Regions from separate parts of the Paraburkholderia sp. BL18I3N2 genome, predicted to be linked through region 1. Evidence: riboswitches for the same ligand, from Rfam matches in the RefSeq annotation. Region 1 holds a riboswitch; the other holds the start of a gene.
The links. A riboswitch is a leader RNA that binds a small molecule or an ion and turns the genes downstream of it on or off. The one in region 1 is predicted to bind thiamine pyrophosphate.

Region 1 (3,408 bases):
CTTCGTCGTCGGTGACGCCTTGTTGCGCGGCGAACTCGCGCACGTCCTGCGTGATCTTCATCGAGCAGAAGTGCGGGCCGCACATCGAGCAGAAATGCGCGACCTTTGCCGAATCCTTGGGCAGCGTTTCGTCGTGGAATTCGCGCGCCTTGTCCGGATCGAGACCGAGGTTGAACTGGTCTTCCCAACGGAATTCGAAGCGCGCCTTGGAGAGCGCGTTGTCACGCACCTGCGCGCCCGGATGGCCCTTCGCCAGATCGGCGGCGTGCGCGGCCAGCTTGTACGTGATGATGCCGGTCTTGACGTCGTCCTTGTTCGGCAGCCCGAGGTGTTCCTTCGGCGTGACGTAGCAGAGCATGGCCGTGCCGAACCAGCCGATCATCGCCGCGCCAATGCCCGACGTGATGTGGTCGTAGCCCGGAGCGATGTCGGTCGTCAACGGTCCCAGCGTGTAGAACGGCGCTTCGTCACACCATTCCAGTTGCAGGTCCATGTTCTCCTTGATCAACTGCATCGGCACGTGGCCGGGGCCTTCGATCATGGTCTGCACGTCGTGCTTCCACGCGATCTGCGTGAGTTCGCCGAGCGTTTTCAGTTCGCCGAGCTGCGCTTCGTCGTTGGCGTCGTAGATCGAGCCGGGACGCAGGCCGTCGCCGAGCGAGAAGGCCACGTCATACGCCTTCATGATTTCGCAGATGTCTTCGAAATGCTCGTACAGGAAGCTTTCCTTGTGATGCGCGAGGCACCACTTCGCCATGATCGAGCCGCCGCGCGAGACGATGCCCGTCATGCGCTTGGCCGTGAGCGGCACGTATTGCAGACGCACGCCCGCGTGAATCGTGAAGTAATCGACGCCTTGCTCGGCCTGTTCGATCAGCGTGTCGCGGAAGATTTCCCACGTCAGGTCTTCGGCCTTGCCGTTGACCTTTTCCAGCGCCTGGTAAATCGGCACCGTGCCGATCGGCACCGGCGAATTGCGGATGATCCACTCGCGCGTTTCGTGGATATGCTTGCCGGTCGACAGATCCATCACCGTATCGCCGCCCCAGCGGATCGCCCACGTCATCTTGTCGACTTCCTCGCCGATGGAGGACGTCACCGCCGAGTTCCCGATGTTCGCATTCACCTTCACGAGGAAGTTGCGGCCGATGATCATCGGTTCGCTTTCCGGGTGATTGATGTTGTTCGGGATGATCGCGCGGCCGCGCGCCACTTCTTCGCGCACGAATTCCGGGGTGATCGCCGTGAGGCCGTTCGGGCCGAACGCGCTCGCGCCGAATGCCTGGCCCGGGTGCTGGCGGCCCATCATCGCCGCGAGCTTTTCGCCGTTCGGGCCGCTCGTTTTGAGGCTTTCCAGATACTCGGCACGGCGCTGGTTCTCGCGAATCGCGATGTATTCCATTTCCGGCGTGATGATGCCTTTCCGCGCGTAGTGCATCTGCGAGACGTTCTTGCCGGCGATCGCGCGGCGCGGCGTGCGATGCAGGCCCTTGAAGCGCAGATCGGCGGTGGCCGTGTCGGCTGCGCGCTCGCGGCTGAAGTCGCTCGACAGACCCGTCAGCGCTTCGGTGTCGCCGCGCTCTTCGATCCAGGCCTGGCGCAGTGCGGGCAAACCGGCGCGGATGTCGATCTTCGCTTCCGGATCGGAGTAAGGGCCCGACGTGTCGTAGACATAGACCGGCGGATTTTTTTCGCCACCGAAGCTGTCGGGCGTATCGGCCTGCGAGATTTCGCGCATCGGCACGCGGATGTCGGCACGCGAGCCGGTCACGTAGACCTTGCGGGAATTCGGCAGCGGCGCGACAGCGGCTTCGTCGACGTGAGCGTCGGCGGAAAGGAACTTCGGATTGGCGTTCATCTGTATCTCCTATGCAAAGCTATATGGGGCGGCTAAGCAGGAGACGAGACGGAAGTAGTCGGAATTCGCGAGAGATGAGGCGATAAGGCTTGGGTGCGAAATCCGTACGCTTCCCTGCGCTGGCATTATCCAGATCAGGTTCAAAGGGTATTTCTCACCCACGCAGCACGGACCTCCGACCTCCGTGCGACGCAGGACCCCCGCGTTAGCAGCGCACACGATACACCGGCCGCCCGCTGCTTGGCAACCCATCTAGAAAATTCGAATGACGGAAATAGCAGCAGGCCGCTACGCGCTTCTGTGGATCGACGGGGCAGCCGGAGATGATGCCGAAAAAATTACGCGTGACGTGCGGGGCGTTGCTTACAACGTGAAATCGTCGGCGGCTTCGGGCTGAAACAGGATCTTTTCCAGCTTCAGCACTTTCTCCGTGCCGCTCGGCGGCGTGAAGCGGATGCGCTCGCCGCGTTTGGCGCCGAGCAAGGCGATGCCGGCGGGCGAGAACACATTCAGGCGGCCGTGCGCGAAGTCCGCATTGGGCGGATAGACGACGGTCCAGGTCATCTCCTCGCCGCTAGTTTCGTCGACCAGCGTGGCTTGTGAGTTCATCGTGACGACGTTGGCCGGAATCTCGCGCGAATCGACGATCACGGCGCGTTCCAGCACGTCGTCGAGCATGTCTTGCAAATGCGCTTGCGCGCCGGCTCTGGCAGCGTGTTTCTCGAGACGGGCGACGTCGAGTTCGGTGAGATAACAGGTTTTCGTCTTTTTCACGACGGGTACTCCAATTCGATCTACATTTGAGGAAACAGCGTGCGGATGAGATCGGCCCGGAGCCCGGCAACGCGGCTCAGGCAATGGAGCGAGCAGCGTTAGATCGGGCGCCGGGCGGCGTGGAGCGGGAGCGTTCGGGACGGCTCGCCGGCGCGACGCGGCATGAGTTCCGCGCGCGCGCAGCCGGTTGCGCGACGGGGGCGCAAGCGGAAGAAGGCACGGGAAGTCGGAAAGCGCATCGAGGTAGCCGGCGGGTAACGAAAGAGAGTGAAGAGGACGCCGCCATTCATCTGACTGAACGCGCGCAATAGAAAGGCTAATGTTAGCACGCGAGTCGTGCATCGCCCGGCGTCTTCGCGCTTCAGGAAAAAAGTTGGAACGGGCTGTCATAACCGGGCGTGCGGTTCGACAAACGTGCAGATCCTGATTGGAGCACGCCATGCAAACCGCCGGACCCCGCCGAGACGATCGGCGCTTCACTCGAAGCATCGCGCTCGCTGTCGCGCTGACCACGCTTGTGACCAGCGGTCTCGCGGACGCGGCCGGCGCCATCTGCAGCGCGCATAGCCCGGCGCATCGCGTGGCGCTGGTCGAGCTGTACAGCAGTGAAGGCTGCAATAGCTGCCCGCCCGCCGACAACTGGCTGAGCCAATGGAAGAACAGCGGCGCGACGCAAAGCATCGTGCCGTTGGCGCTGCACGTGGATTATTGGAACAGTCTCGGCTGGACCGACCGCTTCTCGCAACATCGTTTCACCGAACGTCAGCAGGCGCTCA
Region 2 (3,408 bases), on a different contig from region 1:
CCGCGTGCGACGGCACACCGAGACCGGCGTCGACGATCAGCGGCACGTCCGGCAGACGCTCCCGCAACACACGCAGCCCATAGGGGTTGATCACGCCCTTGCCGGTGCCGATCGGCGCGCCCCACGGCATCAGCGCTTCGCAGCCGGCGTCCAGCAGACGGCGGCCGATCACCAGGTCTTCGGTGCAATACGGCAGCACCTTGAAGCCGTCCTTGATCAGTTGCGCGGCCGCTTCGATCAGACCGACCGGGTCGGGCTGCAGCGTGTAGTCATCGCCGATCAGTTCGAGCTTGATCCACTCGGTCTCGAAGATTTCGCGCGCCATATGCGCGGTCGTCACCGCCTCGCCGACGGTCAGGCAGCCGGCCGTGTTCGGCAGCAGCGGCACGCCATGGCGCTTCAGCAGATCGAAGAAGCCGGCTTCCGCGCCGCCCTCGTTCATCTGCCGGCGCAGCGCGACGGTCACCATGCCGGGCCGCGCGGCGTCGATGGAATCGGACAGCGATTGCAGCGACGGGTAGCGCGAGGTGCCGAGCAGCACGCGGCTCGCGAAGGTCTGGCCGTAGAGCGTGAGCGCGTCGGCGGTTTGGGGGGAAGTCATTTGCATAATCCTGTTTGTCTCCAGCAATCCTGTCTCCGGCAATCCGGTGTTCCCGCAGTGCGCGGCGGACGTTCAGCCGCCGGCCACGGGTTGCACGACATCGAGCTTGTCGCCCGCTTGCAGCGCGCGCGCCGCATGCTGGGCGCGCGCCACGAAGTCGCCGTTCAGCGCGACCGCAAACGGCGGACGTGCGCCGAACGCGGTGAGCGCGTCGGCGACGGTCGCGCCTTCGGGCAGCGACAACGGCTTCTGATTGATATGAATGTCCATGGTGTTCGAATACGTTTCAGTCGATGGCGAAAGCGGCGTGACGTGCAGTGCTCGTCTGCGCAATGACGAGTCGCGCAACGCTCATGCCGGCTCCCGCGCGGAATCCAGTTGAAAGAGCTCGCTCCAGCGCGCGTCGCGCTGCCAGTCGGCGAAGGCATCGGCGTCGCCGATGCGCCCGTCGAGCAGCGCCGCGGCGAAGCGCACGGCTTCGTCGGCGACTTCGGGCACGATCATGTAGCCGTGCCGGTACAGGCCGTTCACGCGCAATGTCTGCGCGCCGTCCCACAGCAAGGCCGGACGGTGGTCCGGCAAAGTTGGGCGGCACTGCGAATTCAGTTCGAGGATGCGTGCCTCGCCGAAGCCGGGATGCACGGAAAACGCCGCGCTCAGCAGTTCGAGCGCGGAGCGCACGCTGACCGGCGACATGTCCTCGCCTTCCACTTCGGTCGCGCCGATCACGTAGAGATCGTCCTGCTTCGGCGCGATGTAGAGCGGATAGCGTGGATGCAGCAGCCGCACCGGCCGCGTCAGCTTGATACCGGGCGCATGCACGCGCGCGACTTCGCCACGAATGCCGCGCAGCGTGGGCAGCACGGGCTTCGCGCCGAGGCCGCGGCAGTCGATCGTGATACGCGCGGGCGGCAGCGCACGCTCGTCGACCGGCGTATTCCAGTGCGTGTCGACGCCGCGTTGCGCGATACCCGCGGCCAGCGCTGTGAGCACCTGGCGGTTATCCAGTTGGCCTTCACGTGGCAGCAGCCAACCTTGGCTAAAGCGGCCCGCCAAAGCAGGCTCGGCGGCGCCGAGCTGCGCGCCTGCCAGCGTGACGAAACCGCCGTCCAGCAGTTCAGCGGGCGCATTCGAACGCACCCGGCGTTCGAACAGCGGCGCTTCGGTTCGATCCGAGTGATGCCACACGACCAGCGTGCCATTGCGTTGATAAAACACGGGCTCGGGCAACTCGGCCAGCACTTGCGGCCACGTTTCGAGCGAACTCGCGCCGAGGCGCGTGATCAGCAGTTCTGCGCTGGCGGCTTCCGCGAGCGGTGCCAGCATCGCCGCGGCGACCCACGCGGCCGATTGCGTACCGGCGGCATCGCCACGCTCATAAAGCGCCACGCGATGCCCCTGTCCGGCGAGACGCCACGCCACAAGCCGCCCGCACAGGCCACCGCCGAGCACGGCGAAATCGGGTTGTGCAGAACGCGTCATCGCGCACACTCCGTTTCAGGACGGCAAGCAAAGCTGAAGCACGGCGCGCCGAAGGCGGCGTGACGAAGAGCAAAACACATATCTGAAGAATAGGCGGTCATCGAGTCCTTTCCGTACGGCAACACAACGCACGTACCCAGGACGAAACCGGCGGGTGAGGCCGGCCGGACAATGCGCGATCCAATGACGGACGCTGCCCGGCGGGGAATGGAAGACTGGCTGCTTCCGGAAACTTCCCGCGCCGGTATTACCCGGATCGGGTGCAAAGGGTGTCTCTCAGCCTCGCCGCTGCGCCATGAAAATCATGCCGCCTGTGCGCGAAGCACCCCTGTTTCGTCGAAGGTCATTAGACCATAAAAGGCGCGGCGCCCGCAAACCAGCGGCTGGCCGCGTCGCGCGCGATTTGATCCGGCACCATCTTTGACGTTATCAATGCGGCCGACGGCGGCGCTCTGGCACAATGCCAGCACAGGATGCCGCACGAGCGCGGCGCGGGCGGCACGCCGTCCCGCCATCCTCGCAGCGGCACCGGCGCGGGACCTCGCAGCGCAAATTAATTTTCGCTTAAGGGCTTCACGCCAGAATCTGACGCTCACCCGGGCGGGCGTTCGTCGAGCACGACGCCCGGGCATGTACCGCAAACCCGCCGCAGGGCAGCCCGCCGACGGGCTCGCCCAAAATGGGTCAGCCCCGAATGGGCCAGCACTACTTCAGGATGCTCATGACACCGAATACCTCTGCCACCCCCGTGCTGCCGCCGGACGAAAAAGTCTCCGCCTGGAGCCTGATCAAACCCTACTGGGTTTCCGAAGAACGAAAAACGGCATGGGGCCTCCTCATCGCGATCATCGTGATGAATCTGCTCGTGGTGTGGATCAACGTACGGCTGAACCGCTGGAGCGCCGACTTCTACAACGCGCTGCAAACCAAGAATGTGCACGACTTCCCCCACCTGCTGATGGTGTTCTCGGGGCTCGCGTTCGGCTTCATCATTCTCGCGGTGTACGGCCGTTATCTGCGCCAGATGCTCGGCTTCCGCTGGCGCCAGTGGCTGACCACGCGCTATCTGAACGAGTGGCTGAAGGACAGCGCGTTCTACCGCATCGAGCGCGACCGCCTCGCCGACAACCCCGACCAGCGGATCAGCGACGACCTGCAGTCGTTCGCCACCAGCACGCTCTCGCTGACGCTCGACCTGCTGTCCACCGTCGTCACGCTGGTGTCGTTCATCACCATCCTGTGGTCGCTGGCCGGCGCGCTGACCATTTCGCTCGGCGGCATGCCGATCGAGATTCCCGGCTACATGGTGTGGGCCGCGGCGCTCT

Region 2: another riboswitch for thiamine pyrophosphate. It lies ahead of B0G75_RS32640 (FAD-dependent oxidoreductase); the one in region 1 lies ahead of thiC (phosphomethylpyrimidine synthase ThiC).

Annotation. Positions count from the first base shown of each region.
Region 1 is NZ_PVNC01000007.1:99,401-102,808, reverse strand. It holds gene thiC (phosphomethylpyrimidine synthase ThiC) at 1-1,858, opposite strand, end outside; TPP riboswitch at 1,952-2,070, opposite strand; gene B0G75_RS20245 (GreA/GreB family elongation factor) at 2,222-2,632, opposite strand; gene B0G75_RS20240 (thioredoxin family protein) at 3,072-3,408, shown strand, end outside.
Region 2 is NZ_PVNC01000019.1:81,338-84,745, reverse strand. It holds gene B0G75_RS32650 (thiazole synthase) at 1-601, opposite strand, end outside; gene thiS (sulfur carrier protein ThiS) at 674-871, opposite strand; gene B0G75_RS32640 (FAD-dependent oxidoreductase) at 953-2,083, opposite strand; TPP riboswitch at 2,300-2,423, opposite strand; gene B0G75_RS32635 (ABC transporter ATP-binding protein/permease) at 2,805-3,408, shown strand, end outside.